Regions from separate parts of the Klebsiella sp. genome, predicted to be linked through region 1. Evidence: predicted binding sites of a transcription regulator. Region 1 holds the regulator's gene; each other region holds the start of a gene.
What was found. The regulator LexA, encoded in region 1, represses DNA repair genes until DNA is damaged. The targets are predictions, from matches to a motif close to TNCTGTATGTACATACAGNA.
Positions count from the first base shown of each region.

Region 2: a site for LexA is predicted at 6,216-6,235, ahead of uvrB (excinuclease ABC subunit UvrB). Genes of this name have one in related genera too.
Region 3: a site for LexA is predicted at 4,768-4,787, ahead of sbmC (DNA gyrase inhibitor SbmC). Genes of this name have one in related genera too.
Region 4: a site for LexA is predicted at 2,364-2,383, ahead of sulA (SOS-induced cell division inhibitor SulA). Genes of this name have one in related genera too.

Region 1 covers NZ_JAPUEW010000072.1:12,137-20,083, reverse strand. Annotated here, with positions in the region: gene ubiA (4-hydroxybenzoate octaprenyltransferase) at 1-428, shown strand, start outside; gene plsB (glycerol-3-phosphate 1-O-acyltransferase PlsB) at 531-2,954, opposite strand; gene QVF11_RS21610 (diacylglycerol kinase) at 3,084-3,452, shown strand; gene lexA (transcriptional repressor LexA) at 3,575-4,183, shown strand; gene dinF (MATE family efflux transporter DinF) at 4,255-5,571, shown strand; gene QVF11_RS21595 (CsbD family protein) at 5,708-5,917, shown strand; gene zur (zinc uptake transcriptional repressor Zur) at 6,263-6,778, opposite strand; gene QVF11_RS21585 (cupin domain-containing protein) at 6,892-7,380, shown strand; gene dusA (tRNA dihydrouridine(20/20a) synthase DusA) at 7,485-7,947, shown strand, end outside.
Region 2 covers NZ_JAPUEW010000016.1:80,830-88,776, forward strand. Annotated here, with positions in the region: gene yvcK (uridine diphosphate-N-acetylglucosamine-binding protein YvcK) at 1-197, shown strand, start outside; gene eptA (phosphoethanolamine transferase EptA) at 308-1,951, shown strand; gene pmrA (two-component system response regulator PmrA) at 1,948-2,619, shown strand; gene pmrB (two-component system sensor histidine kinase PmrB) at 2,624-3,721, shown strand; gene uvrB (excinuclease ABC subunit UvrB) at 4,119-6,140, opposite strand; gene QVF11_RS06625 (ABC transporter ATP-binding protein) at 6,862-7,584, shown strand; gene bioD (dethiobiotin synthase) at 7,526-7,947, opposite strand, start outside.
Region 3 covers NZ_JAPUEW010000050.1:32,108-40,054, reverse strand. Annotated here, with positions in the region: gene fusA (elongation factor G) at 1-206, shown strand, start outside; gene sbcB (exodeoxyribonuclease I) at 321-1,745, opposite strand; gene dacD (serine-type D-Ala-D-Ala carboxypeptidase DacD) at 1,926-3,092, shown strand; gene QVF11_RS16105 (capsule assembly Wzi family protein) at 3,247-4,683, shown strand; gene sbmC (DNA gyrase inhibitor SbmC) at 4,809-5,282, shown strand; gene QVF11_RS16095 (FUSC family protein) at 5,381-6,439, shown strand; gene QVF11_RS16090 (DUF496 family protein) at 6,608-6,943, shown strand; gene QVF11_RS16085 (bifunctional adenosylcobinamide kinase/adenosylcobinamide-phosphate guanylyltransferase) at 7,141-7,353, shown strand; gene cobS (adenosylcobinamide-GDP ribazoletransferase) at 7,419-7,947, shown strand, end outside.
Region 4 covers NZ_JAPUEW010000066.1:175,212-183,158, forward strand. Annotated here, with positions in the region: gene matP (macrodomain Ter protein MatP) at 1-302, shown strand, start outside; gene ompA (porin OmpA) at 410-1,480, opposite strand; gene sulA (SOS-induced cell division inhibitor SulA) at 1,834-2,343, opposite strand; gene QVF11_RS20080 (TfoX/Sxy family DNA transformation protein) at 2,809-3,432, shown strand; gene yccS (YccS family putative transporter) at 3,420-5,555, opposite strand; gene QVF11_RS20090 (YccF domain-containing protein) at 5,573-6,019, opposite strand; gene helD (DNA helicase IV) at 6,142-7,947, shown strand, end outside.

The DNA of each region.
Region 1 (7,947 bases):
CGGCGTTTGGCTGGTCGATTCCAATGGCATTTTCGGCGGTGAGCGAATCTCTGCCGCTGAGTTGCTGGCTGATGTTTCTCGCCAATATCCTGTGGGCGGTGGCCTACGATACCCAGTATGCGATGGTCGATCGCGATGACGACGTGAAAATCGGTATTAAATCGACGGCGATTCTGTTTGGCGATAACGATCGTCTCATCATCGGCATCTTACAGGTCGCGGTGCTGGCCTTGATGGCGGCAATAGGCTGGCTGAACGGTCTGGGTTGGGAGTATTACTGGTCATTGCTTATCGCCGCAGCGCTGTTTGTCTGGCAGCAGAAGCTGATATTTAGACGTGAACGCGATGACTGCTTTAAGGCGTTTTTAAACAATAACTATGTGGGGCTGGTGCTGTTTCTTGGCCTGGCGATGGGGTATATGCAGTAGTTTTGTGGTTTACCCGGCTTGCGGCGTAAACGCCTTAGCCGGGCGACAAACAGTCTGGTAGCCCGGCTAAGCGTAGCGCAAGCCGGGATCGCTCTTCAAACTTTACGCTTCATCCTGAGTAACGCTTTCAATCGTTAGACGCACATCAGAAGTAATCAGGTCTGCCAGCATGCGGTAGATCTTTAATGTCTCTTCCGGCTCGGCATCCCCGGTATCGCTGATATAGCCTGCGTCACGCAGGGTCAACACCAGAGTACTGAACACCGCCTTATCGAAGAACTCCGGCGCGTTAATACCGTGCAGCACGGACAGACGCTGAGCCACGGTGCGGCTCTCTTTCTCCAGCGAACTGCGGTTCATGGACGGGTTGGCACTCAGCAGCCAGAAGGTGATGGCATAACGTTGCAGCGTTTCACGTGCGCCAGCGGCCAGCAGTTGCAGAGAGCGGGCGTGCGACGGATTGACGCTCACTTCGTCTTCGTTCAGGGCGATCAGTCCCTGACGCTGCATCTCAGCAATCAGCGCATCGACGACCCCCCTCAGCTCGGCTTTCTCCCAACGCAGGAACAGCTCAGCCTTCAGGAATGGATAGAACATCTCGACATGACGCAATATTTCGGCGCGGGTAATGCGACGATGCTGGGTCACAATGGCGGCTAACAGCGACGGCATCACCAGCATGTGGGCGATGTTGTTGCGATAATAGGTCATCAACACTGCCTGCTCGCGCGGCAGAATGATGATATCGCCAATGGTGTCTTTCTCGACTTCGAACTTGTTCATCTGTAGCGCGTGGTCGATAAGCTCGCTGGCTGAGGCCTCAGGTGTTGTGGCATCCGGCGAATAAGGCACGTTGCGCAGCAGGGCGAGATAGCACTCCAGCTGTTCGGTGAGCTGCTCGCGAGTCAGAGAACGCTGACGAGAGGCCAGCAGCGCGGTACAGCACAGGTTCATGGCGTTTGCCGCGCCGGCGTTGTTGATACGCACCATCAGATCGGAGGCGATGTTGTTCACCGTCGGCGTCAACCATGACGGGCGGACCGCTTCGATAGGATCGATAGCCTCGCGCCAGTCAGGGACATGCTGGTTGAGATAGGTCATCAACGGCAGCGGTTCGCCGAAGTTGACGTAGCCCTGGCCGAGGTTGCGCAGTTTGCTGAGGCCTTTCAACATCTGTGGCAGGCTCTCTTTCTCTTTCGTCGCCCCGCGCAGCTCTTTGGCGTAGGTACCGACTTCCATCACGTGCTCGTAGCCGATATAAATCGGCACCAGGGTGATAGGGCGGGTACCGCCGCGCAGCATCGCCTGGATCGTCATCGACAGGGTGCCTGTTTTTGGGTCCAGTAGGCGTCCGGTACGTGAACGACCGCCCTCAACGAAGTACTCCACCGAGTAGCCGCGGCTGAACAGCTCGCCCAGATATTCGCGGAACACCGTTGAATAGAGCTTATTCCCTTTGAAGGTGCGGCGAATAAAGAACGCGCCGCCACGACGGAAAATTGGCCCGGCAGGCCAGAAGTTCAGGTTGATACCGGCGGCGATATGCGGCGGCACCAGTCCCTGGTGATAGATGACGTAAGAGAGCAGCAGATAGTCCATATGGCTGCGGTGGCACGGGACGTAGACTATCTCGTGGCCTTCATGTGCCAGCTGGCGTACGCGCTCGGCGTTATGGACGTTAATGCCCTGATACAGTCGGTTCCAGGTGAAGCCCAGTACGCGGTCGGTCAGGCGAATCATTTCATAAGAGAAGTTTGCGGCGATCTCTTCCATCAAGGCGATGGCGTTTTGCTGGGCCTTCTCGTGGGAAATTTTCTTGCTACGCGCTTCGTCTTCTACAGCGCGGGCAATGGCTTTTGACGCCAGCAGCTTGTTGAACAGATCCTGTCGTGCGGGCAGACGCGGACCGACGGCCGCCAGGCGCTGGCGGGCGAAGTGCATACGCGCCACGCGGGCCAGCTTTTGGGCGATAATTTTATCGGTACCGTGCTCGTCTGCCATTTTGCGCAGAGAGACCGAAGGCGAGAAACGCACAAAGCTGTCGCGACCCAACCACAGAACGGCGAAGAATTTTTGAATGCCGTTTAGCATACGCAGCGGCGGGTTCACTTCGCCTTTTTCACGCCCTGGAGCACGACCAAACATCACCGAAACCGGCACCATCTGCACGTCAAGGTCGGGATGATTGCGGTGCAGATCCAGATAATCATGGAACAGCTTGATGGATTCTTCTTTCGGCGTGTAGTAGGTGAAAACACGCGGGCCGCCATGAATAAACACGTAGCGTGGAAGCAGGGTACCATCGATCTCCAGCGGCTCAAGCGGGTCCGGTAATTCATGTTCCAGACATTGAGCGCGAAGCGTCAGCAGGTCCGCCTTCGAATTGTAGGGCAGGACGTACATGATGGGACGTGAGGTATCCAGGCCCAATTCCTGAGCAGGTTGTGCCGGAATTGACTTGCTTTTTACCAGTGCCCTTAATGGTAAATTCAGTAATTTATAGTAAATTCGTTGCCAGCCAGACATAGACGATGTGAAGCCTCTGGTTAATCATGCAAATGCGCCGCAAGAATAACAGAAAGTGCGCAAAATTTCCGTTGTAACGCGGCAAACGCGTACACTCATTGACGTCATTTACATAAAAAGGTTTGTTTGATGGCCAATAATACCACTGGGTTAACCCGAATCGTTAAAGCCGCGGGGTATTCCTGGAAAGGATTCCGTGCGGCGTGGATCAATGAGGCCGCATTTCGTCAGGAAGGCATAGCTGCCATTATTGCCGTGGTGATAGCCTGCTGGCTGGATGTCGATGCCATCACGCGCGTTTTGCTGATTGGCTCGGTCCTGATAGTGATGATAGTTGAAATTATCAACAGCGCGATTGAAGCGGTCGTTGACCGTATTGGCCCTGAACATCATGAGTTGTCTGGCCGCGCGAAAGATATGGGCTCTGCGGCGGTCCTGTTGGCAATTATTATCGCGTTGATCACATGGGGAACGCTGTTGTGGTCAAACTACCGCTAAGCCATGCCATAGCGGCTCGCAAAACAGAAAGAAACTCCTGATTTTTGTGTGAAATGTGGTTCCAAAATCACCGTTAGCTGTATATACTCACAGCATAACTGTATATACACCCAGGGGGCGGAATGAAAGCGTTAACGACCAGGCAGCGAGAGGTGTTTGATCTCATTCGGGATCATATCAGCCAGACGGGCATGCCGCCGACGCGTGCGGAGATTGCTCAGCGCTTGGGGTTTCGTTCCCCAAACGCGGCGGAAGAACACCTGAAAGCGCTGGCGCGTAAAGGCGCAATCGAGATCGTTTCCGGTGCCTCCCGCGGTATTCGTCTGCTGACGGAAGAAGAAAGCGGCCTGCCGCTTGTCGGCCGCGTCGCAGCAGGTGAACCACTGCTCGCACAGCAGCACATCGAAGGCCACTACCAGGTCGATCCGGCAATGTTTAAGCCGAATGCCGATTTTCTGCTGCGCGTAAGCGGAATGTCCATGAAAGACATCGGTATACTGGATGGCGACCTGCTTGCGGTACATAAAACTCAGGATGTGCGCAATGGCCAGGTTGTTGTGGCCCGCATTGACGATGAAGTTACCGTGAAGCGTCTGAAAAAACAGGGTAACGTCGTCGAACTGCTGCCTGAAAACAGCGAATTTACCCCAATCGTGGTGGATTTACGCCAGCAAAGTTTCACTATTGAAGGCCTGGCTGTCGGCGTTATCCGCAACGGCAACTGGCAGTAACCTCTTCATCTCGCAGCATCATCTGATACATGATGCTGCGCTGTCTTACTTCTTCATTTGGGCTCTTCCCCATGCTTTTTAACGCCGCCGATAAAGCCCTGTGGCGCTTAGCGCTGCCCATGATTTTCTCTAATATCACCGTTCCTTTGCTGGGGCTGGTGGATACCGCTGTTATCGGTCATCTTGATAGCCCGGTTTATCTGGGCGGCGTTGCGGTTGGCGCAATGGCGACCAGCTTTCTCTTCATGCTGCTCCTGTTTTTGCGCATGAGTACTACTGGTCTGACGGCCCAGGCATTCGGCGCGAAAGATCCCCAACGGCTGGCGCGTGCGCTGGTGCAGCCGCTGGGGCTGGCACTGGCTGCCGGGATAGCCATCGTCCTATTCAGAATGCCGTTAATTAATCTGGCGCTGCACATCGTCGGCGGCAGTGATGCGGTGCTTGAACAGGCCCGCCGTTTCCTCGAGATTCGTTGGCTGAGCGCTCCGGCATCCCTGGCGAATCTGGTGCTGCTGGGCTGGCTGTTGGGCGTGCAGTATGCCCGTGCACCAGTGATCCTGCTGGTCGTCGGTAATGTACTCAACATCGTGCTCGATTTATGGCTGGTAATGGGCCTGCATATGAACGTGCAGGGCGCGGCCCTGGCGACCGTAACAGCAGAATACGCCACCTTTTTCATTGGACTCGTTATGGCGAAACGCGTGCTGGTACTGCGGGGCGTTTCGCTATCGATGCTGAAAACCGCGTGGCGCGGCGATGTGCGCCGTCTTCTGGCGCTGAACCGCGACATTATGCTGCGCTCGCTGCTGCTACAACTGTGTTTTGGGGCGATGACGGTATATGGCGCCCGCCTTGGCGCTGACGTTGTAGCGGTCAATGCGGTGCTGATGACCATGCTCACCTTTACCGCCTACGCGCTGGATGGTTTTGCCTACGCCGTGGAGGCGCACTCCGGGCAGGCTTACGGTGCCCGCGACGGCAGCCAACTGCTTGAGGTATGGCGTGCGGCCTGCCGTCAGTCAGGCATGGTAGCGCTGGCGTTTGCGCTGATTTACAGCCTTGCTGGCGAGCAGATTATCGCCTTGCTAACGTCGCTCCCTTCTCTGCAGCAACTCGCCGACCGCTATCTCATCTGGCAGACAATACTGCCGGTCATTGGCGTCTGGTGCTACCTGTTGGATGGCATGTTTATCGGCGCAACGCGCGGGGCAGAGATGCGTAACAGCATGGCGGTAGCGGCGGCGGGATTCGCCCTGACGCTGCTGACGGTACCGGTTCTTGGTAATCATGGTCTATGGTTGGCGCTGGCGGTGTTTCTTGCCCTGCGCGGGGCTTCACTGGCAATCGTCTGGCGGCGTCACTGGCAGCGCGACACCTGGTTTTCATAGCGTATATTGTTAATATGATGGTTAAAGATTCCGAATAATAAATCTTACTCAGAATACTCATCTATAGTTAAGTCATGTCCGGCACACTGCGGGCTGTTCATTCACCGAACGATCACCGAACGATGAGGATGACATGATGAATAAAGATGAAATCGGCGGTAACTGGAAACAGCTGAAAGGTAAAGCGAAAGAACAATGGGGCAAACTTACCGACGATGATATGACCGTCATCGAGGGTAAGCGCGACCAGCTGGTTGGCAGAATTCAGGAACGCTATGGATACGCCAAAGATCAGGCCGAGAAAGAAGTGAAGGATTGGGAAACTAAAAACGATTATCGCTGGTAGCGAAAACGTCGTGTTTTAATCCCCTTATTATTGCCTGTCCTAACGATTTATACCCTAAATAATTTGAGTTGCAGGACAAAACGGTTAACCGTTTTGAACAGCGCTTGCGCTGGCCCCGAGGGGGTGAGGCTGAAGGCCGAATCACGCGGCAACGCAGAGAATCCCCAGGAGCTGACTCCAGTAAGTGACTGGGGCGAGCGACAAATCTGTCTGGAACAGATTTGAACGCCGTATCCCGGCGGCCTGAAGGGCGAGGCTCATGGATGAGCCGAGTAACAAAGCCAACGCACATGCAACTTGAAGTATGACGGGTATACACCCTTGATTCCCGCTGCGGCTAACGCCTCAGCGGGCTTTCTTTTTGATCAGGATGGTGTGGTCATGATGGCAGTGCCCTGGCGTACTGCACGCTTCCACCTCCACACAGGCGGCGCACAGGCCGTGAGCTTCAATCACATTGTGACGCAGGGCAAAACCCATTCTTGCCGCCAGCGTATGCATAATATCTTCTACACCTTCCGCGCACTCTTCTTTGACGCTGCCGCAACGGTCGCAGATAAACATCGCCGAGCTGTGGGTTGGCTGATCGAAAAGATGGCACAGCACGTAGCTATTGGTGGACTCCACCTTATGCACGAACCCTTGCTCCAGCAGAAACTCCAGCGCCCGATAAACCGTCGGCGGCTTAGCCTGAGGTTCTTTTTCGCGCAGCAGATCGAGCAGGTCATAGGCGCTAATAGCCCCTTTTTGCAGGCTCATTAGACGCAACACTTCAAGGCGCTGCGGGGTCAGGCGCACGCCACGCTGCGCGCAGAGCTTTTCAGCATGCGCTAACATTTGTTGCGAAGTGGTCTTATCCATGAGCGTCCTCTGGTTGCGTGAATTCGAAGCTGTTACTTTATCACGATCCCAGTAAAACACCGAGACCCACCAGGCATGCTATACATGATGCATCTCATTTTCGGGAGAAAACGATGAAACGACCTGATTGCATTCGACATTGGCGCGAACTGGAAGGTGCGGACGATTCCACCTATCCCGACAGTACGGAGCTTTTCTCTATTGGCGCACCGTTGGCGCGCGGCCTGCGCCTGAACCGCTTAGGGATTCATCACGAGCGCTTGCTGCCCGGGCGTCGTACCTCTTATCCGCATGCGGAAAGCGATGAAGAAGAATTTATCTACGTGTTGGATGGTTATCCTGAAGTGTGGATCAACGGCTATCTCTGGAAGCTGGAGCCGGGGGATAGCGTCGGTTTTCCTGCCGGAACCGGCGTTTGCCACACTTTCCTTAACAACACCGAACAGGAAGTTCGCCTGTTAGTGGTGGGGGAGGCGAACAAAAAATATAATCGCATTTACTATCCACTTAACCCCGGCTATGCCGCCACGCGCCAGGATCGCTGGGTCGATCATCCACCGCAGTTTTTTGGCCCGCACGACGGTAAGCCGCGGAGAAAATAGCGCTTCTTACCGGATAGAGAATGTGAACGCTGGCGCGATGCGCCAGTGGTTTATCTTTATGCTATAGTAGCGCCCCTTTTTACCCGGATGCTTATTTATTCGCCATGATGTCAGAATCAACGCCCACTGCTTTTGCTGCTCACCGTTTTTCCATCGCGCCGATGCTCGACTGGACCGACAGACACTGCCGTTACTTCCTGCGTCAACTGTCGCGCCATACGCTGCTGTACACCGAAATGGTGACCACCGGCGCGATTATCCACGGTAAAGGCGACTATCTGGCCTATAGCGAAGAAGAACATCCGGTTGCTTTGCAACTGGGCGGCAGCGATCCGGCAGCGCTGGCGCACTGCGCGAAGCTGGCTCAAGCGCGCGGATACGATGAAATAAACCTCAACGTCGGCTGCCCTTCCGATCGCGTGCAAAACGGCATGTTTGGTGCCTGCCTGATGGGCAACGCGCAACTGGTGGCGGATTGCGTCAAGGCGATGCGCGACGTGGTGTCCATCCCGGTGACGGTTAAAACCCGTATTGGCATTGACGACCAGGATAGCTACGAGTTTCTGT
Region 2 (7,947 bases), on a different contig from region 1:
ACCGGGTGGCCATTATGGAGCAACATATCGGCAAGCGGGTGATTGACGCGTTAGTGATTGGCCCGAAAGCGGACATCACAGGTATTGAGCATCGGGTGATTATCCAGACGCCGCTGGACGCCAGCGATGTCCCTTATCGCCACGATCGGCAACTATTACGCAGCGCGCTGGAAAAAGCGATTCAGGCATTAGGCTAATTCTCAAAGCAGCGTTATTCTGGCCACCAATCCAGCCAGGCTTAAAATCTTAAGGTTGTCTTAAAAAAACATCGGCAACATAGCGACCATCTCTTTATGTGGACGTCGCTATGTCACTATTTTCTTTACGTCGGCCGGTGGTTAGCCGTACAACCTATCTGATTCTGTTTGCCTGCTATATTGGGCTGGTACTGAATCTCGCCTTCTATCGTCAGGTGTTTACCCTGCTGCCGGTCAACGGCCTGCACAACTGGCTGGTGTTCCTCAGCATGCCGATAGTGGCAATTAGCGTGATGAACATCATTACCACCATCGCCTCGTTCCTGAAGCTTGACCGTCTGGTGATTAGCCTGTTTATCTTGCTGAGCGCTTCGGCTCAGTATTTTATCTGGACCTTCGGCGTGGTGATAGACCGGGGAATGATCACCAATATTTTCGATACCACCCCCGCCGAAAGTTTCGCCCTGCTCTCCAGCAAAATGGTTCTGATACTCGGCCTTTCCGGGGTTCTGGCGGTAGCTGTCGTCTGGTGGGTTAAAATTCGTAAACCGCAAACGTTATGGCGCGGCGTCGCCGTGCGCCTGCTCAACATCGTGGTTTCAGCACTGTTGATTATTCTGGTCGCCGCGCTGTTTTATAAAGATTACGCCTCGGTGTTTCGCAATAACAAAGAGCTGGTGAAATCTTTGAGTCCGTCGAACAGTATTGTGGCGATGAATTCCTGGTATGCACATAACAGAATGGCCAATCTGCCTCTGGTAAAAATTGGCGAAGACGCCGTGCAGAAGCCGGAAATGCGCAACGGAGCGAAGAAAAACCTGACCATTGTTGTGTTAGGCGAAACCTCAAGAGCGGCGAATTTTTCGCTCAACGGCTATTCCCGCGAAACCAACCCGCGCCTGAAGCAAGATAATGTGGTTTATTTCCCGAATACCACCTCCTGCGGCACCGCCACGGCAGTTTCCGTGCCGTGCATGTTCTCTAATATGCCGCGTGCCCACTATGATGAAGAATTGGCACAGCATCAGGAAGGAGCACTGGATATCCTGCAACGCGCAGGAGTCAAGGTACTGTGGAGCGACAACGATGGCGGCTGCAAAGGGGCCTGCGACCGGGTTCCGCACCAGAACGTAACCAATCTCAATCTGAGCGGTCAGTGCATCGACGGCGAGTGCTACGATGAAGTGTTATTCCATAACCTGGAGAGCTACATCGACGGTTTGCAACAGGACGGGATTATCGTTCTGCATACTATCGGCAGCCACGGTCCGACCTATTACAATCGCTATCCGCCGCAGTTTAAGCAGTTCACACCGACCTGCGACACCAATGAGATACAGGGTTGCACTCAGCAGCAGCTCACCAATACCTACGACAATACGATTTTGTATGTCGATTATGTGGTCGATAAAGCGATAAAATTATTGCAGTCGAAGCAGGATAAATTTACCACCAGCCTGGTGTATCTCTCAGATCACGGCGAGTCGCTGGGCGAAGATGGTGTTTATTTACACGGGCTGCCGTGGTCCATCGCGCCGGATACGCAAAAGCATGTGCCGATGCTGCTGTGGCTGTCGCCGGATTATCAACAGCGCTATGGCGTATCCGGACAGTGTTTGCAGCAAAAAGCGAAAACACAACCGTATTCGCAGGATAATCTCTTCTCCACCCTGCTCGGTCTGCTCGGAGTCAGCACCCACGAGTACCAGGCAACAGACGATATTTTAACGCCATGTAGAGAGGCAGGCCGATGAAAATTTTAGTCATTGAAGACGATGCGCTCCTGTTACAAGGATTAATTCTGGCAATGCAAAGCGAGGGCTACGTTTGCGACGGCGTGTCTACTGCTCATGAAGCGGCGCTCTCTCTGGCCAGCAATCACTACAGTCTGGTGGTGCTCGACCTGGGCCTGCCGGATGAAGACGGCCTGCATTTCCTGGCGCGCATGCGCCGGGAGAAGTTTAGCCAGCCGGTGCTGATCCTTACCGCCCGCGATACCGTTGATGACCGCATCAGTGGCCTGGATACCGGCGCGGATGACTACCTGGTTAAACCGTTTGCCCTGGAAGAGCTGAACGCGCGCATTCGCGCCTTGCTGCGTCGTCATAACAATCAGGGAGACAACGAACTGACTATCGGCAATCTGCGCCTGAACGTTACCCGCCGTCTGGTCTGGCTCGGCGAGCAGTCCCTCGATTTAACGCCGAAAGAGTACGCCTTGCTCTCCCGCCTGATGATGAAAGCGGGCAGCCCGGTGCACCGCGAAATTCTCTACAACGATATTTACAGTTGGGATAACGAACCGGCTACCAACACCCTGGAGGTGCATATCCACAATCTGCGCGATAAGGTGGGTAAAGCGCGGATCCGCACCGTCCGGGGCTTTGGCTATATGCTGGTTAATAATGGGGAGACGGAATAACGCTATGGCTCTGTTTGTGAGTGAAAACTGGACCATGCGCCACCGGCTGCTGCTGACTATTGGCACCATTCTGGTGGTGTGTCAGTTAATCAGCGTATTCTGGCTGTGGCATGAGAGCAAAGAACAGGTTCAGTTACTGGTTGCTAGCGCCATTGAGGGGCATAACAACCAAAAGCATGTTGAGCATGAAGTCCGTGAAGCGGTCGCCAGCCTGTTGATCCCAAGTCTGCTGATTATCGGCCTGGCGCTATATATCTCTCTGCTCGCAGTGAAAAAAATCACCAAACCGCTTTCCAACCTCCAGCAGGAGCTGGAAAGCCGCACCCCGGATAATTTGCAGCCAATCGCCCTGAAAGAATCGGTACCGGAAGTTACTGCAGTCACCACCGCGATTAATCAGCTGGTCTCCCGCCTGAATTTAACCCTCGATCGCGAACGTCTGTTTACCGCCGACGTCGCCCATGAGCTGCGCACGCCGCTTGCCGGGCTGCGTCTGCATCTGGAGCTGCTGGCAAAAGTCCATAGCGTCAGCGTAGACCCGCTGATTCAGCGGCTCGATCAAATGACCAACAGCATCAATCAATTGCTTCAGCTGGCGCGCGTCGGTCAGTCATTTTCCGCCGGGAGCTATCAGCAGGTGGCGCTGAAAGAGGATGTTGTCGAACCGCTACAAGATGAGCTACAGGCGATGCTGGCACAGCGGCAACAGAAGCTGGTGCTTGATGAAGGAAGTGGTGAGGCGATTGTGTCAGGCGACGCTACGCTGGTGCGGGTGATTTTACGTAACCTGGTGGAAAACGCGCATCGTTACAGCCCTGCGGGGTCGACGATTCGCGTGTCGATAAAGCCTGGCCTGACGTCAATTCTGGCGGTGGAAGATGAAGGTCCGGGAATTGATGAAGCAAAAAGCGGTGAATTGAGCAAAGCGTTTGTGCGCATGGACAGCCGCTACGGTGGTATTGGTCTGGGGCTCAGTATCGTAACCCGCATCGCCCAGTTACACGATGCCCAGTTCTTTTTACATAACCGTCAACCCGGCCCAGGAGTTCGCGCCTGGGTGCTCTTCCCTAAAACGTCCCGTCAGAACGTCAGCACCCACTGATGGAAGAAGGCAACGACAATTACAAAGGCGCAGGTAACTGCCAGGTATTCGCGGAAGGTTAATTTTTGCATGACGCTATCCTCAGTAGATTGAGGATAGTTTCGCCGAACAATATTAAGCCAACATTAAGGACCACGGAAAAACGGGATTGAACCCGTGACTGAAAATCCCGGGCCGCAGACGGCTATAAACCCGTAGCCCGGGCAAGGCGCGTCAAGCGCCGCCCCCGGGATGAAGCCACGCGCAGGCATCTGATCCGGCTCATTTCCCGGAGGCGATGCTGCGCATCTGTCCGGGCTACCGGCCCGCAGACGGGTGTGACCCCTTAGCCTGTGGAGACGTCAAACCAATGCATCAGGTCCAGCTAAGCACGCCCCAGCCTCTATTTCGCAAACGGCTACGACGCAGCGATAAACAGATCGCGCAGCTGATGAAGCTGGTCGCGAATTTGCGCCGCCTCTTCGAACTCCAGGTTTTGCGCATGCTGCATCATCTGCCCTTCCAGCTCGCGAATTTTCTGCTGTAGCGCTTTCGGCGTCAGGGTCAGTTCCACCGCATCAGCTTCAACCGGTGAGCGGAACTTGCCGCGTCCCTTGGTTTTGGTTTTCGCAATATTCTGACCCAGCGCCAGAATATCAACCACTTTCTTATTGAGTCCCGTAGGCGTAATACCGTGCTCTTCATTGTAACGTTGCTGCTTCTCACGACGACGCTCGGTTTCATCAATCGCTCTGGCCATCGACGCCGTTATCCTGTCGCCGTAAAGAATCGCCTTACCGTTGATGTTACGCGCCGCTCGGCCAATAGTCTGAATCAGCGAGCGCTCCGAGCGCAGGAAGCCCTCTTTGTCGGCATCCAGAATAGCCACCAGCGACACTTCCGGCATGTCTAAGCCTTCACGCAACAGGTTAATCCCGACCAGTACGTCAAACTCGCCCAGACGCAGGTCGCGGATAATTTCCATACGTTCCACGGTGTCGATATCTGAGTGCAGGTAGCGCACCCGCTCACCGTGCTCTTCCAGATACTCGGTTAAATCTTCCGCCATCCGCTTGGTCAGGGTGGTGACCAGTACGCGCTCGTTAATCGCGGTGCGAATACGAATTTCCGAGAGCAGGTCGTCCACCTGAGTCGCCACCGGACGCACTTCAATCACCGGATCCAGCAGCCCCGTAGGACGGACAACCTGGTCCACCACCTCGTCGCCGGATTTATCCAGCTCATAGGCTCCCGGCGTCGCCGAGACATAAATACTTTGCGGCGCCAGCGCCTCAAATTCTTCAAACTTCAGCGGGCGGTTATCCAGCGCCGACGGCAGGCGGAAGCCATATTCCACCAGCGTCTCTTTACGCGCCCGGTCCCCACGGTACATGCCGCCGATTTGCGGAATAGTGACGTGGGACTCATCAATCACCAGCAGGCCATCGGCCGGCAGGTAGTCAAACAGCGTCGGCGGCGGCTCGCCCGGCCCGCGACCCGACAGGTAGCGCGAGTAGTTTTCAATCCCCGAGCAGTAGCCCAGTTCGTTCATCATTTCGAGATCGAACTGGGTACGCTGGCTCAGGCGCTGCTCTTCCAGCAGCTTGTTGTTCTCCAGCAGCACCTTGCGCCGGTCAGCCAGCTCAACTTTAATCTCTTCCATCGCCTGGACGATACGTTCACGCGGGGTGACGTAGTGGGTTTTCGGATAGACGGTGAAGCGTGGGATCGTTGACTCAACGTGACCGGTCAGCGGATCGAACAGCGACAGACGTTCGACTTCTTCATCGAACAGCTCAACGCGCAGCGCGATATCGTCAGATTCCGCCGGGAATATATCAATGACTTCGCCGCGCACGCGGAAGGTACCGCGCTGAAAAGCCTGATCGTTGCGGGTATATTGCAGTTCAGCCAGACGGCGTAAAATGGCGCGCTGGTCGATTATCATGCCGACCGTAAGGTGCAGCATCATCTTCAGGTACAGGTCCGGATCGCCCAGACCGTAGATAGCGGAAACCGATGCCACTACCACCACATCACGACGCTCCAGTAGCGCTTTGGTCGCTGACAGACGCATCTGTTCGATATGTTCGTTAACGGAAGCATCTTTCTCGATGAAGGTGTCAGAGCTGGGTACGTACGCTTCTGGCTGGTAGTAGTCATAGTACGAGACGAAGTACTCCACCGCGTTCTCCGGGAAGAACTCTTTCATCTCGCCGTAAAGCTGCGCCGCGAGGGTTTTGTTCGGCGCCAGCACCATCGTCGGGCGCTGGAGATCGGCAATAACGTTGGCAATGGTAAACGTTTTACCCGAACCGGTTACGCCGAGCAGCGTTTGATGCGCCAGGCCATCTTCCAGCCCCTCTTCCAGGCGACGAATGGCTTCCGGCTGGTCGCCAGAGGGACGGAAAGCAGAATGCAGCTTGAACGGTTTACTCATCAATCAGGACCTGAAGAAGGGTTGAACGGCAGGTGTTTAATTCTACCCTTCAGTTCAACTTTTGCCAATAAATAATACTGGATATAAAAACAGTACCACACTATCGTATATCTGTAGATTTGTCTTTTTTACCGCCATCGCGGACGAAAAAAAGCCGCCTTGCGGGATAATCCACCAATCAGTAGGGTTATCCCCAGAAACTTTTGGCATTTAACATTTGTCAAGCAAGGGGATGAATCTTTTGTGGCAGTCGGTGACACTTTTTTTACAGCCATTGATTTTATTTAATTAATTGATATTTAACAAAATTTAAGAAAAGATGGGTTTCGCGTCAATTTGCCCGCAGGCCGCGTAATCTCTAGCTTACCGCAAGTTCTCTAACTCTAATGCACAAGGTTATCCACAGGAATAGTGGATAACTGTCTGCAGCCCATGACCTGTGCCACCCGGCCGAAATCACTGAATGGGGCAAAACACCTGCTAAAAAAATTTATTGAATTTTTTTTGCGATTTATCGGCAAAGAATAGCTGGATTTTCTATTATTTTTTGCACCACATTTCAGCTCTCTGGCACCGGGAAAGTGCAAGGTCTGCCGTAACCCTCTTCACTTTCACCGTGCCACCCCTGTATTTGTCAGCAAATACCGAGAGTTCTTTTTCCTGGCAAGGGATTTGCAGAATCTTCTCGTCGCCCGCTATCCCAGGAAAGGAGAAAACGTCTATGTTGAGTCTACGTGCCGTGAACCACTATTACGGAAGCCAGCACACGCTGTGGAATGTTGACCTTGAGCTCAGGCCGGGGAAATGTACTTGCGTAATGGGGCGCGAGGGGATGGGGAAAACCACCCTCGTTAACTGTATTACCGGGCACCTCCCGGTGGCCAGCGGCAGTATGACCTGGCAGGACGCAGGGGCTGCGCCCTATGACCTGATGCCGCTCTCTGCGCAGTCACGCAGCGCCATCGGCATTGGCTACGTCCCGCAGGATAAACGTATCTTCTCGCAGCTCAGCGTGGAGGAAAATCTGCATATTGCCCTCGCGGCAGGCGGCGAATCCGCGTCAGCGGTAGCCGGGGAGATTTACGATCTGTTTCCGGAACTCTACGCTCTGCGGCAAAGCAAAGGCATTACGCTCACCGCTGACGATCAGTACCAGCTGGCATTGGCCAGAGCGCTGATAACCCGCCCGCGCCTGCTGATCCTCGACGAACCTTCACGCGCAGGGGGCCAGCGCTTCCTGCATAAGCTGGGCGATTTACTGGTGCGCCTGAATCGCGATATTGGCCTGACGGTACTGATCGCCGAGCAGCACCTGCCGTTTATTCGCCGGGTGGCAGATCGTTTTTGTCTGCTGCACTGCGGACGCAGCGTGGCCCAGGGTGACGTTATCCAGCTGGACGCGCCGCTGCTGGCGCAGTGGATGACGCCCGATCCAGCACGCTGAGATCGAGATAGTGACCGAGATCCTCGCGCTGTGCCACATCCGCCAGCCACGGGATCTCGCCGAGAAACGGCGCGGGCAGCACGCGTTTCAGCGTCGCCAGATACTCAAGGTGGCGCTTGCCCGGCGGCTGAATGTCGTTGGCAACCCATCCGGCCAGCGGCAGACCGGCCTGAAACACCGCCTGCGCGGTCAGCATCGCATGGTTAATGCACCCCAGCTTAACGCCCACCACTAAAATCACCGGTAACTGCTCTTGTTCTACCCAGTCGGCAAAGGTCAGCGTCTCTGAAAGCGGCGTAAACCAGCCCCCCGCCCCTTCGACTAACACCCAATCCGCCAGCCCTTCCAGCTCGCGTAAACCGG
Region 3 (7,947 bases), on a different contig from region 1:
GTCGTGGGATGGTGCAGGGGATGGAAGAGCGGTTTGGTAGCCAGATTATCCGCGCCGACGTGCCGCTGGCCGAAATGTTTGGCTATTCCACCACGCTGCGTTCGATGTCTCAGGGCCGGGCGACTTACAGTATGGAGTTTCACCACTACGCACAAGCTCCGCACAACGTGGCTGAGGCGATTATCGCCAGTCGCGCCAAAGGCTAAGTAACCTTCCCGAAGGCGATGCTGCGCATCTGTCCGGGCTACAAAATCCGCAAAACCTGCGGGCTCGTAGCCCGGACAGGCGCGTCAAGCGCCGCCTCCGGGAATATCTCCCAATTAAACAATCTCCTGCGCGTACTGCCACAACGCCTTCAACTGCGCCAGCTTCTCTTTATCATCCGCATGCTGTTGATACAGCATCTGCAGCTCATCGGCATAGGCCTGTAAAAACGCTGGCGTAAACATCTCACGACGATGCTCCAGCCAGCGCTGCTGCTCGGTTTCATCCAGCGTGCCGGGGAAATTGCGTGCACGATAGTTGAACAACAGACGCTCAATACGCTTATCGGCGAAGGTGATATCCAGCGCCGGCAGGTTATGCGGCTCGGTCTCAAGCACGATTTTCATTGCCGCGCGATCGGCATCGCTGAAAAAGCCGTTATACAACTGCGCATCGACGTTATCGGACGGCACAAAAGGCTCTGCTTCGGCAAAGATCGCCACCACTTTTTCGCGCACCTGCGGATTAGCCCGTAGCTGCTGGGCGTTATCCAGACAGCGCTGGATATTGATCCCCAACCGGTCGGCATCCTGCGGGCGCAAAGTGTTTTGCTGCGCCAGTACCGGGCACTTATTGAGATGCACCAGCTTAATCGGTACTGAGGCCAGGTCGCCCAGCTCGCTTTTCGGCGTATACAGCCGCTCGCGCAGGGTATCGGCATCCAGCTCCAGCAGCGGAGAGATATCCCCGGCCAGGTCGACCATAATCACCGCATTACGATTATCCGGATGCCACGCCAGCGGAGCCACCAGGCTGGTATTGCCGCGCGCCGCGCCAAACATGCCGGAAACATGCACCAGCGGTTTGATCTGCGGAACGTCAATCAACGTCGCCAGCTTGCGTTTGTTGCGATAGGTATATAGATAGTCAAACAGGCGCGGCTGCTGGGTTTTCACCAGTTTTGCCATCGCAATGGTGGCGTAAACGTCGGCCATTGCGTCGTGGGCATTGCTGTGCTCGATGCCGTTGGCGACGGTCAGATGCTCCAGACGAAAGCTTGGCAGGCCATCTTCATTTTCCGGCCAGTTGATCCCTTCAGGGCGCAGTGCATAGCAGGCGCGCATCACGTCCAGCAAATCCCAACGAGAGTTATCGTGCTGCCAGCTCCAGGCGTAAGGATCGTAAAAATTGCGATAAAAGATATTGCGCGTCACTTCGTCATCGAAGCGCACGTTGTTGTAGCCGACGATACAGGTTTTCGGCACCGTGAACAGATCGTGAATGCGGCGGGCAAAGGCGGCTTCGTTGTCGCCTTTGGCGATAGCTTCCTGCGGCGTTATTCCGGTTATCATTACCGCTTGCGGCTGAGGCAGATAGTCATCGGCGAGCTTGCAGTAGAAAACCTCTGGTTCACCGACAACGTTCAGATCTTCATCGGTGCGAATGGCGGCAAACTGCGACGGTCGGTCGAGCGAAGGGCTGGTGCCGAAAGTCTCGTAGTCGTGAAACAAAAATCCGGGCTGGTTGGCGCTATCTTGCATAATCTGTTCATTATCCCTGGTGGCGAGCAGCCATCATGGTAAACGATTTACCGGGCCATCAGAAGGGCATCGGCTTTGCCCATCGTCTGAGATGTCATATTTTCTTGCAATTAAACCCTGATATGAAACGAGAAGTTCCGTAAAAAGGACGGCGAATCTGTCAATTTAGAGGATATGCCGTTGAAAGGCCGTTTGTTTATTGCTGTAACTTTGCTCGCTGCGAGCGTTTCCTGCGCATTTGCCGCCAATGATTTCCCCGTCAACGTGACACCGCCTTCCATTCAGGCCGGTTCCTGGGTGCTGATGGATTACACCACCGGTCAGATCCTGACTGCGGGTAACGAGCATCAGCAGCGCAATCCCGCGAGTTTGACCAAACTCATGACTGGCTATGTGGTTGACCGCGCCATCGACAGTCACCGTATTACCTTCGATGATATCGTCACGGTGGGTAAAGACGCCTGGGCGCAGGGTAACCCGGTATTTAATGGTTCCTCGTTGATGTTCCTGAAGCCCGGCGACCGCCTCAGCGTGCGTGATTTGAGCCGCGGGCTAATTGTTGACTCTGGTAACGACGCCTGCGTGGCGTTGGCAGACTATGTTGCGGGCGGTCAGCCACAGTTTGTCGCGCTGATGAATAGCTACGTAGAGAAACTGCACTTAAAGGATACCCACTTCGAAACCGTTCACGGTCTGGACGCGCCTGGGCAACACAGTTCGGCCTACGATTTGGCCGTGCTCTCGCGGGCGATTATTCATGGCTCGCCGGACGTGTATCATATGTATAGTCAGAAAAGCCTGACCTGGAACGGCATTACCCAGCAGAACCGTAATGGCCTGCTATGGGATAAAACCATGAACGTCGATGGCCTGAAAACCGGCCATACTTCCGGGGCAGGATTTAACCTGATCGCTTCGGCGGTGGATGGTCAGCGCCGTCTGATTGCGGTGGTGATGGGGGCTGAAAGCCCGAAAGGACGGGAACAACAGGCGGCGAAGCTACTGCACTGGGGTCAGCAAAATTTCGATACCGTACAGGTTTTGCAGGACGGCAAACAGGTCGGGGTTGAGCGTATTTGGTATGGTGATAAAGAGCAGATAACGCTGGGCACCGATCAGGACTTCTGGCTGGCATTGCCGAAGTCGGAAGTGTCGCGTATTAAAGCCAAATATGTGTTGGATAAAAAAGTGCTGGAAGCACCGATTGCCGCCCATCAGCGGGTCGGCGAAATCTCGCTTTATGATGGCGATAAAGTTGTGGCCCACTGGCCGCTGGTGACGCTGGAAAGCGTCGGCAAGGGCGGTGTTTTCTCGCGCTTTAGCGATTATTTACATCAGAAGCTGTAACTCTCCGGCCGCTCCGTTCTGGAGCGGCACCTCGTAGCTGTTTGATTATTATGCCACTTTGGTTGGCGCTTCGTTTAGTTTCAATCCATTACCTTACCCGGTCACCGTTCAGGAAATAACCTGGCGCTTCTGCGCCAAACATGGAGCTGGGAAGATGAAATATTTTGCGCGTAGTGCGCTTTCTCTGGGATTGTACGCCGTTTTTAGCACCTCTTGCTTTGCCTCTGGCCTGGTTCTGGCCGATAACGAATTCCGCAATGATTTAGCCTGGTTGTCCGACCGTGGAACCCTCTCTTTAAGTTTGTCGACCTGGCCCCTGAGCGAGGAGGAGATTAACCGGGCGCTGGCGAATGCCCATCCGACAACATCCGCAGAGCGGGTGGTGCTGAGTCGGGTGAATCAGCGATTAAGATCACTAAAAGCCGACGTGCGCCTCACCGGCTACAGCTCCACTGACAAACCAGGAACGCCGCAGGGCTTCGCCCAGTCTTATCCCGCTGATCAGTCGCTTTCTATTGCGCTGAATAACAGCGGCGAATGGTGGGATCTGCACTTACAGGGCAACGTTGAAGGGGACAAGCGCATTAGCAACGGTTCAAACGTTAACACTAACGGCGCATACGGCGCGGTAAAGTTGTGGAACCAGTGGCTGGCGTTCGGGCAGATCCCGCAGTGGTGGGGGCCAGGCTATGAGGGCAGCCTGATTCGTTCCGATGCCGCGCGACCGATGACCGGTTTTCTGCTGCAGCGTGCCGAACAGAGCGCGCCAGAGACGTCATGGCTAAGCTGGATTGGTCCGTGGCAGTATCAACTTTCCGCCAGCCAGATGAACCAGTATGCCGCCGTACCGCATACCAAAATATTCGGCGGTCGCCTGACGTTTTCGCCGTTGACCTCGCTGGAGCTGGGGGCCTCGCGCATCATGCAGTGGGGTGGAGAAGGACGTCCTTCTTCGTTTAGCAGCTTTTGGGATGGTCTGACTGGCAATGACAACACTGGCGAATCAGCCGACGATCCAGGCAATCAGCTGGCTGGTTTTGATTTCAAACTGAAGCTGGCGCCAACGCTGGGCTGGCCGGTGAGCGTTTACGGTCAGATGATCGGCGAAGATGAAGCCGGGTATTTACCCTCGGCGCACCTCTATCTTGGCGGCGTGGAAGGGCATCATCAATGGAACAGCAACGCGGTTAACTGGTACCTGGAAGCCCACGATACCCGTTCGAATATGGGACGCACCAACTATATCTATAACCACTTCATTTACAAAGATGGTTACTACCAGCAGGGATATCCGCTGGGTGATGCAATGGGGGGCGACGGACGCTTGTATGCCGGGAAGGTGGAACTGGTGACCGAAGAGAACCAGCGCTGGAGCGCGCGTCTGGTGTACGCCGAGGTGAATCCGAAGAACCAACGGATCAACAAAGCCTTCCCGCACGCCGATACGCTCAAAGGCGTGCAGTTGGGCTGGAGCGGTGATGTCATGCCGACGGTACGCCTGAGTACATCCGTGTGGTACACCGATGCTAACCATAGCGCCAGCGATGATCTTGGGGCCAGTATCGGTCTCGAACTGCCGTTCAGCTTGTAATCGAATGGCGGCTGTTTTTTAGGCTTTTCACACGCGATTTTTGTGAATTACCGCACATACTATGGGGGATAGTGTTGTTAGATTGCATGTATATTCATACAGTATTTATCAACAATGGAGGCAGTATGGACTATAACGTTAAATCCGTGGGCAAAAGAAAGATCGCTGGGTTTCATCTGGTCGGTCCCTGGGAACAGACAGTAAAGCAGGGCTTTGAACAGCTGATGATGTGGGTTGATAACAGCCAGGTTCCGGCGCAGGAATGGGTTGCTGTCTATTACGACAACCCTGATGAAGTCCCGGCGGAAAAACTACGCTGCGATACTGCCGTCACGGTGGCGGAAGGCTATGAGCTCCCCGCTAACAGCGAAGGTGTGATGATGACCGAAATCGCCGCCGGAGATTATGCTGTCGCCCGCGCCAGAGTCGAAAATTTTGATTTCAAGACGCCGTGGTGTCAGTTCTTCGACAGCCTGATGCAAAGCAAAGAGTATCAGATGACGATGGATCCCTGCTTTGAAGTCTATCTTAACGATGGTGATAAGGATGGCTACTGGGATATCGAGATGTACATTGCGGTCGAGCCCTCGGTGAAATAAGGCTTTGTCCCCTCAGTGGACAAGGTTTCTTACATTCGCGTGATGCTTGCGGCGAAAAAGCAGTTACAATTGGCATTTTCGTTGTGTCGGAGTCGGTTGTGCGCGCGGATAAATCACTAAAGCCATTTGAAATTCGGCTGTATCGCCATTACCGCATAGTTCATGGTGTGCGAATAGCATTGGCCTTTGTGCTCACCTTTCTGCTGGTGCGTTTGCTTAAGGTTCCGGAAGGGACCTGGCCTCTTATCACCCTGGTGGTGGTGATGGGGCCCATCTCCTTTTGGGGAAACGTGGTGCCGCGTGCGTTTCAGCGTATCGGCGGCACCATTCTTGGTTCGGCACTCGGGCTGGTGGCGCTCAAGCTGGAGCTTATCTCGCTGCCCATTATGCTGCTGTGGTGCGCGGTGGCAATGTTCCTTTGCGGTTGGCTGGCGCTGGGTAAAAAGCCTTACCAGGCGCTGCTTATCGGTATTACGCTGGCGGTGGTGGTCGGTGCGCCGCCGGGAGACATGAATACTGCGTTGTGGCGAAGCGGCGACGTTATCTTTGGTTCCCTGCTGGCGATGCTGTTTACGGGTATCTGGCCGCAGCGGGCGTTTCTGCACTGGCGTATCCAGATGGCCAGCTACGTCACCACTTTTAACAGGCTCTATCAGGCGGGCTTTTCGCCGAATCTCGTTGAACGTCCGCGTCTGGAAAAACATCTGCAAAAAGTGCTCAACGACGTGGTGAAAATGCGTGGTTTGATCACCCCGGCCAGCAAAGAGACGCACATCCAGAAATCCATCTTCGAGGCGATCCAGACCGTCAGCCGCAATCTGGTCTGTATGCTGGAGCTGCAAATCAATGCTTACTGGGCCTCAAGGCCCGGTCACTTCGTGATGCTTAATGCCCATACGCTGCGTGAAACCCAGCAAATGACACAGCAAACGCTGCTGACCATCGCTCATGCACTCTACGAAGGTAACCCGCAGCCAATTCTCGCCAATAATGAAAAGCTGAATGAAATCGTTGCCGAGCTGCGTCTGCTTATCAAAGAGCAGCAGGATGAGAATTTCTCCGAAACGCCGATCCATGGTTATGTCTGGTTAACCATAGAGCTGGCGCGCCAGCTTGAACTGCTGTCGCATTTAATCTGCCGGGCGTTGCGTAAATAAAGACCAGATACGCGCGGTTTGCCCATCGCTTGCTTCGATTCAGCAGCGTTTAGGGTTATGATTAGGGCAAAGGAAAAAACATTGTCATCAGCGGCTGCTAACAGTTATGTTAGCCCTATGTAGCAGTCGCTTTAGCGAATCCGAATCTCAAATATTAGGGGTGTAAAAATGGAAACAATTAAGCCTTCTTTCCAGGACGTACTGGAGTTTGTTCGCCTGTACCGTCGTAAGAACAAGCTGCAGCGTGAAATTCAGGACGTTGAGAAAAAGATCCGTGATAACCAGAAGCGTGTACTGCTGCTGGATAACCTCAGCGACTACATCAAGCCGGGCATGAGCGTTGAAGCTATTCAAGGCATCATTGCCAGCATGAAAAGCGATTACGAAGATCGCGTTGATGATTACATCATCAAAAATGCTGAAATCTCCAAAGAACGTCGCGACATCTCTAAAAAGCTGAAAGCGATGGGCGAAGCGAAAGTAGAAGATAAATCTGCCGAGTAATCCCCGGTTTAGCGCTCCGGTGGCGGTTCTCGCCGCCGGGGTCATCTTTCTCCAAATCTGCGTTATCTCTCAAATCCTCAGCAAAACAGCCCGCGCAACGCTGATCCAATCCCCTATAATTTGGTATACTCCCGCCGTAAACATATTGATATCGGAAGGGTTTATCTCATGCTGTCCCTGCAACAGGTGCCGCCGCGATGATACTGATTGCCGGTGGCGCGCATAGCGACCAATGCCGTGATGCCGAATCTATACTCAACACCTTCGTTTCGGCTGCCTACATCATCACCTCCTGGATTTCCGACAATCAAGTAACCGCTCGTATCCAACACCACCGTGATACCCGGCTGGCTCACTGGCGTCTGGAAGATGGATGCCAGGCATTTTTTGCAAAATTGCTACGCGGATAAATCGGGTAGCGGTCGGCGATAAATCATCGCCGACCGTGGGTTTTATCGACAGGAGTCTCACTTCAATGATTAAGTCTTTTTTTGCCGCATTATCGTTTATCAGCCGCCTGCCGGTCCCGGCGCGTTTGTCCCAGGGACTGGAGATAGAACAATATCAACGTAGTATCGTTACGTTTCCGTTCGTCGGGCTTTTGCTGGGGGCTATCGGCGGCGCGGTGGTGATGCTGCTCCAGCTGTGGTGTGGTGGCCCGCTGGCCGCGCTGCTCGGCGTGCTGGCGCTGGCGCTGCTGACCGGCGGTTTTCATCTTGATGGTCTGGCGGATACCTGCGATGGCATCTTCTCCGCCCGTCGCCGTGAGCGGATGCTGGAAATCATGCGTGACAGTCGGCTAGGAACCCACGGCGGTCTGGCGCTGATCTTCGTGCTGGTCGCTAAGGTGCTGGTGGTGAGCGAAGTCGCGCTACGCGGGACGCCAGCAATTGCTGCGCTGGCGGCTGCCTGCGCCGTGGGGCGCGGTATGGCGGTGCTGCTGATGTATCGCCAGCGCTACGCCCGCGAAGAGGGGTTGGGTAATCTGTTTATCGGCAAGATTA
Region 4 (7,947 bases), on a different contig from region 1:
CTGTTCTGGTGAATACCTGGATTGAGCAACATATGAATCCAGAGTTAGCGAACCGTATGAAGCAGACTATACGCGCTCGTCGCAAGCGACATTTTAACGCGGAGCATCAGCACACTCGTAAAAAATCTATCGACCTGGAGTTTATGGTCTGGCAGCGGCTGGCAGGTCTGGCGCAAAGGCGGGGTATGACCCTGTCGGAAACGATCGTACAGCTGATTGAGGATGCTGAACATAAAGAAAAATATGCCAGTAAGATGTCCAGTTTGAAGCACGACTTGCAAGTGTTGCTGGGTAAAGAGTAGCCATTAAGAGCTAAAGTGAACGTTGGTATTCCGCTGGTTTGTTGCTTTAAACATGAATTTAATACAAAAAACCCCGCATCAGCGGGGTTTTTTATTAACGCGATAACTTAAGCCTGCGGCTGAGTTACTACGTCTTTGTAGCCTTTAACTTCGATCTCTACGCGACGATCCGGACCCAGGCAGTCAATCAGAGCAGCGCGAGCTTTCACGTTGTCACAGGTGCTACCAGTGACCGGGTTGGATTTACCCATACCGCGAGCGGAGATTTTGCTAGCCGGGATACCTTTAGATACCAGGTAATCAACAACGGACTGAGCACGTTTCTCAGACAGCTGCTGGTTGTAGGCATCAGAACCGATACGGTCGGTGTAGCCCAGTACAACTGCGGAACCGTCTTTCGGATCCATGTTGCTCAGCTGAGTATACAGCTGATCCAGAGCCTGCTGACCTTCCGGTTTCAGGGTTGCTTTGTTAAAGTTGAACAGAACGTCAGACTTCAGGGTGAAGTGCTTGGTAGTTACTTCTGGAGCCGGAGCCGGAGCCGGAGCTACAACCGGAGCAACATCTTCCTGACCGAAGCGGTAGGAAACACCTAAGCTCAGCATGCCGTTATCAGGACGGGTACCAACGGTGCCAGCGTCGCCGATGTTGTTAACCCACTGGTATTCCAGACGGGTTGCGATGTCACGAGTAACAGCCCACTCTAAGCCGCCCGCGAATACTGGGGAAACGCCAGTGTCGTGTTCGCTGCGAGAAACACCGTTAGAAGCGTAGTTGCCTTTAGAGTCTGCGCGCCAAACCATACCACCCAGACGGGTATAGATATCCAGATCGTCAGTGATCGGATAACCCAGTTTAGCCGTCAGCTGAACGCCCTGAGCTTTGAAAGCACCGTTATCAACGCTACCTTTGTAAGCCATACGGCCCAGCCAGTCGTAACCCATTTCGAAACCGAGGTACGGGTTAACCTGGTAGCCACCAAACGCGCCAGCACCCAGTTGATCGTTACGAACCGGACCGTTGTTACCTTTGAAACCGTTACCGTAGAAACCGGTGTCGTGATACTGGGACCAGCCCAGTTTAGCACCTGCATACCAGGTGTTATCTTTCGGAGCGGCCTGCGCTACGGTAGCGAAGCCAGCCAGTGCCACTGCAATCGCGATAGCTGTCTTTTTCATTTTTTGCGCCTCATTATCATCCAAAATTCGCCATGAAGGTACAAAAGACCTCACGGTTAAATCCTTCACCCGGGGCGTGACTTGTTGTTAACTATGCTGATACATGCAGCGAAAGCCGATCACCCCTGGCGATGTAAAGTCTACAACTTAGTTAGAAACTTACAAGTGTGAACTCCGTCAGGCATATGAAAAAAAAGGGTTGTGTACCTAATGTTTAACAACGTAGGGTTGGATTTCATATTGCAAAAAAAGTCGCGAGACCGCATCAGACAGGCATTTTAACAAAAACGGGCATTAAAAAATTAAGCCATCCACCAGGGCAAAAAAAATTCCAGGATTAATCCTAAATTCATTTAATGATACACGTTTGAGTGAATTTTTAGCCCAGAAAGTTGTCTGCCTGGCTGACCAATATTTCTCACTGGACGCATGATGAAGCCCATTGCATGGCCCTCTTGCGCAGCGACAACCAGTTGTTCATGTTCTTCAACTGTGAGTTCATCTGACAACCAGCCAATCACAACACTATAATTGCCGGTACGCAGTGCGCGGATCATTGATTCCAGCGTATTGTTGGGCGACATTTGGCTGATCTGCATCACCTTTGACAGCGGTAAACCTGAGGACTGTACCCATTCGCGGCTCAGTTTCTGCTGAGGCGTTAGCCACAGCTGCCAGCGTGATTGCTGACCAAGTTGCTGTAATAGAGGAAGCAATAATAGTTGCGTCATCATGGGTTGATCTTCGCGATAGACAATTTCACTGATCAGCCCATTGGTTGGGTGTTCGACTGCATCATGAGCGTGACGGCGTACTGAAGTAGAAGTCAGTGGTGAACGATTTGCGTGAGCTGAAGTAAACATAGTCTATCCCGCCTGTGAGTTACTGTATGAATGTACAGTACACACGACAGGTAAAAAGATCAACCACATTTTCTCTTCTGTTGACTGAAATCTGTACTTCATTTTTTCCCGGTTGATTCGGTGGGGAAAGCATGATTCCAGTATGCATATGATGTGAATTCATGGTTGAAAACATTTCTACTTGAGTGAATTTTTCTCCCCTGTATGAGTGTTATCCGTTTTGGATGCACTACCGATGCTAAGTATTCTGGTTTCTTTTGTTATTAATATTTATCAAATACTTTACCTTATTGCATTTTGACTTCATTGAGCGATATTTTTCTGAAAGCGGCTCGCAAAAACATAAGTTGGTTAAAATGAAGGCATAATTCATCTTGCCGCATCAAGAGAAGTCAATTACTTTCTTAATTAGCGGATCCGTTAACGAAACTATTTTTTATTTACATGATTAACAAAGGAATAATCATGAAGAAATTTCCAAGTCTACGGATCAAACAGTTCCAGAATTGCTTGTTATCATTAGGGAAAATCAGTTGTCGGCCTTTATTTGGCGGCTATAGTCTGGCGATAGATAATACCGTTTTTGCTATGGTTGCTGAGGGGGAAATTTATCTTAGGGTTTGTGAGCAGAGCGCGGAGTATCGCGTTGAACATAAAACCCCTCTTTTGATAATGCGAAAGAATGGTCGACCAGCTGCGCTGAAATATTATCATATCGATGAAGCACTTTGGCGTGACAACAATATGCTTTTCCAGCTATCATTTTTTTCATTTCAGACCGCACGCAATGAGAAGCAAAAGCAGAAAAACTCAGGGAGATTAAAAAATTTGCCAAATATTAGTTTCCACATGGAGCTGCAGCTGATTAATTCAGGTATTCCTGATGAAAAAACGTTGCGCGAAATTGGAGCGAAAAAAGCCTGGCTGAGGTTATTAAGATTAAATAAAGCGCTAACGGTCAATGTGCTTTATTCGTTATCTGGGGCTATCGATGGCGTGCATGCCGCCACACTCCCGATGCAACTGCGTCAGGAACTCGAAGAGTGGGCGGTAGAACAGCAGCGAGAGATAGAGACTTACTCGGGTTGAACATTGACCTGTCGTTGTAGCCGACATATTTCTGGCAGCAGCGCCAGCAGTAATCCAATTTGCTGGAGCACCAAAGGCTCTTTGCTGTCAGCTCGAGGATCAAGGTGCTGGATCCGGGTCTGCAAGCTTGCCAAAGCTTGCTGTACCCGCAGTTCATCAGCGGGTGCATGGTGCAGCGCATCATCAACATAGCAAACGGCATCGTCCAGCAGCGCCAGAATATCCGGTGTTGTCAGTTTTTCCCGATGGGCACCCAACGCTGAAATATAGCTGGTAAAAGTATGGTTCAGACACAGTAAGCGGAATGCGGTTTCTCGCATCGCTGAGTCAGCTCTGGGTTCAGTGGACAAATTTGAGACTACTGATGCCAGTTCACCATCGCGGTTATGCGCCGCACGCCGCGCGATACGATAAGCCAGTCGGTTGTCACGTCCCTGATGATATTGCTCAAGAATAGCATCCAGATATCGGCAGTTGGCGTTGATTGCCTGTTCAAGGACTCGCGGCAAATTGCGAAATTTCCAGTCGGGCCAAATAAAACTTACGGCTGCCCAGGCGATCGCACAACCGATCAACGTATCAAATATACGGGGTAAGGCGACTTCAAAGCCTTCACCCAGCAGGTTAAAGCACAACAGGACCAATAGGGTAATAAACATCGTTGCGTGGGCGTATTGTACGTTGCGAAAAGCAAAGAACAGCACGCCAGTCAGAACAATCAGAAGTAACTGGCCTTCTACTGAAGGTACCAGGAGCAGGACCGGGAGTCCTATCGCTACTCCAACCAGCGTACCGATTATTCTTAACGCCAGTCGGTGGCGCGTGGCGTTGTAGTTTGGCTGGCAAACAAACAGGCTGGTCAGCAATATCCAGTAGCCGTGGTTCAGCCCGGTAAGCTGAATAAAGGCGTAGCCCGCGCACAGGACTAAAGACATCCGAACCGCGTGACGGAATAGAGCTGACTCCGGTGACATGTTATTGCGCAAACGTAGCCAGATATCGCTAAAACCGTTAGGTTGGTCATCCGCGAGCAGGTTTTCAGTATTGTTATTGGTCTGTAGAGTAGTCTGTACGGATTCAATGGTCGCCAACTGGGCATCTATCGCTCGCAGGTTATTGAGCAAAAAGCCGAGCGCCTTAAGTTGCTCAGCCGGTGCTCCGCTCGCCCGTACACGATCGAGTGCGGCATCAAGATGCATAAATGCCCGTTCAAAGTGGGCATCGTGTTGATAGGGTTCGCGTAGCAGGATAGCGCGTGAGAGTTTTTGGCACGCTTGCGCCTGCATAGACAGCATACGTTGAAAGCGAAACATCACGTCGCTATAGCGAAAGTGGTCGCGCAACGTTTGGTACTGAATATGCGATGAGCTGGCGCGTTCGTGAATATCCTGAGCCACGAAGTAATACTGCAAAGTGCGGCGGGTACCGCGCTGACCGCGATCGCCGCGTAGACGAGTCAATAGAGAGACTTTCGTCTGATTCAGTGTGGTGACTAACTGGCCGTTGGCTATCGCCAGGTCATATAACGGCGCCTGGCTTTCATCTTCGATATCCGGGTCAAACAGTCGCGATTTAAGCTCCAGATAGTGAGCCAACTGCTCGTAACTGCGGGCCAGATTGTCCTGAAGAGGGCGGATAGGGAAGATAAGATGTCCGGCTAGAGTGAGTAAGTTATACCAGACCGCACCGGCTAACAAAAACAACGGCTGGAGGTACCAATGGCTGTAAAGCGTTACGCCCAGCATGGTATAGATAGCAATTAATAAAGCGCCAAAGGCGATTGTTGCATAGCGTTGTCCTAATCCACCGAGCAAAATAAAGCCTATAGTGGAGAGGGTCAGGCCGATCGCAAACAGCCAGGGCCAGGGAAAGAGAAGTTCCACCGATGCCGAAGCGATAAAGAAGCACACCAGAGTGATGGCCAGATTGCGCAGACGTCCTGTCAGGCGGTCATCAAGGTCAGTCAACGCCGCAGCCACTACTCCGAGTGTTAAGGGAATAGTCAGTTTTACTTCACCAATCCACCATGGAAATGCAGTCGTACCGCAGAGTGCGATAAAGATCCTGATGTTATATAACCAGGCGCTGTTCCAGGTATAGCGGCGTAGCAGGGGGCTAAGCATTTCTTTGTTCCATCCAATTACTGAAAGCGGCGACGGGCATTGGCCTCACGCGCGGCGCGGGCGGTCTCAACAGAAACGACTCGACGGCCCAGTGGCCACAAAGCAATTGCGGCGATTTTAAAATTGGCGATACCGACCGGGATGCCGATGATGGTCACACATTGTGCAATACCACAGAAGATATGCATCAGACACAACCACCAGCCAAAGAAAATAAACCATAATATATTCAGTAGAGTACCGCCCGCGTTCAACAGGCTATTCTTTCCTTGAGGTTCAAGTTCATCAACATGAATCGCTTCATTTCCGTATGGCAGCAAAGAGAGCTTGGTAATCTCCCAGCAGGAACGTGTGAGCGGTAGTGTAAAGATCAAAATGATACTCACTAGTGTTGCCAGCAGCCAGCCGAGCGTGGTGGCGAAACCGCCAAGGATAAAGTTTAAAATATTCAGAATGGTACGCATAAACCCTCTGTTTAATCCTGTGGATAATAAGACCCGCCCATTGTAGCGTTTTTTACGCTGGAGCACTCGGCCACTGGCGGTTAAACTTAAAAACAACCAACCTGATTGAAATTCGACATTATATGGAACTTAAAGCGACAACATTAGGCAAACGCATGGCGCAGCATCCTTATGACAGGGTGCAACTCCTCAATGCCGGAGTAAAGGTTTCCGGCGACAGCCATGAGTATCTTATACCTTTCAATCAGTTATTGTCGGTTCATTGCAAGCGCGGACTGGTATGGGGCGAACTGGAATTTGTCCTGCCAGATGATAAAGTTGTGCGTTTGCATGGCACCGAATGGAACGACACGCAGCGTTTTTATCATCATCTGAATACTCTCTGGCAGCAGTGGAGTGCGGAAATGAGCGACATTGCTGCCGATCTACTTCGCCAGCAGTTGGCAGAAGTGGCGCGTTCAAGCGCTGAGGGTAAATGGCTAACTCGCCAGCAGGTGACTGATATTCAGAGTAAAATCCGAAGTGCGCTAAGTGGATTACCTATGCCGACCGGTCGCCTTGAGGCTTTCGATAACTGCCGTGAACTGTGGCGGCAGTGCCTGGGCTGGCTGAGTGATACGGAAAAGGCCAGGCTTGCTCATAATCAGGCATTCACTGAATCGATACTGGAACAGTACCGTGGCTTTTTTGCGAGCGTGGAATCATCACCCCTGAACCCGGCGCAAGCCCGTGCGGTGGTGAACGGTGAGCGATCCTTATTAGTTCTGGCCGGGGCCGGAAGCGGTAAGACCTCCGTTTTGGTGGCGCGTGCGGGCTGGTTACTGACGCGTGGCGAAGCCGCAGCCGACCAGATCCTGCTGCTGGCATTTGGTCGCCAGGCGGCACAGGAGATGGATGAACGTATCCGTGAGCGTTTAAGCACAGAAGAGATATCCGCTCGTACTTTTCACTCCCTGGCCCTGCATATTATTCAGCAAGGCAGTAAAAAAGTGCCAACGATCAGTAAGCTGGAAAGCGATACCGCTACCCGACAAAAGCTATTAGTGCAGAGCTGGCAGCAGCAGTGTCAGGAGAAAAAAGCGCAGGCGAAAGGCTGGCGGTTGTGGCTGGAAGAGGAGATGGGCTGGCAGATTCCGGAAGGGGATTTCTGGCAGGACAAAAAGCTCCAGCGTCGGATGGCGAGTCGCCTCGACCGTTGGGTCAGCTTGATGCGGATGCACGGAGGATCGCAGGCCGAGATGATTGCGGGTGCGCCGGAAGAGGTGCGCGATCTCTTTGGCAAACGGGTCAAGCTGATGGCACCGTTGCTCAAAGAGTGGAAAACGGCATTAAAAGATGAGAATGCCGTCGATTTTTCCGGCCTGATTCACCAGGCGATTAATATTCTTGATAAAGGGCGGTTCGTCAGTCCATGGAAACATATTTTGGTTGATGAGTTTCAGGATATCTCTCCGCAGCGGGCATCATTGTTGGTAGCGTTGCGTCGGCAAAATACGCAGACCACTCTATTTGCCGTCGGCGATGACTGGCAGGCTATCTATCGTTTCAGCGGCGCTCAACTTTCCCTGACGACGGCCTTTAATCACTATTTTGGTGAAGGTGACTGTTGTGCGCTGGATACCACTTACCGCTTTAATGGCCGGATAGGCGAAGTAGCTAACGGGTTTATTCAGCAAAATCCGCACCAGTTAACCAAACCGTTGAATAGCCTGGTCGCAGGGGACAAAAAGGCCGTGACGTTATTGGCCGAGGATAAACTCGACGATTTGCTGGATAAACTGAGCGGTTATGTCAAACGAGAACAGCGAATTTTGCTGCTGGCCCGTTACCATCATTTGAGACCAGCGGAGCTGGATAAAGCCGCAACGCGCTGGCCGCACCTGCAGCTCGATTTTATGACTATCCATGCCAGCAAAGGGCAACAGGCG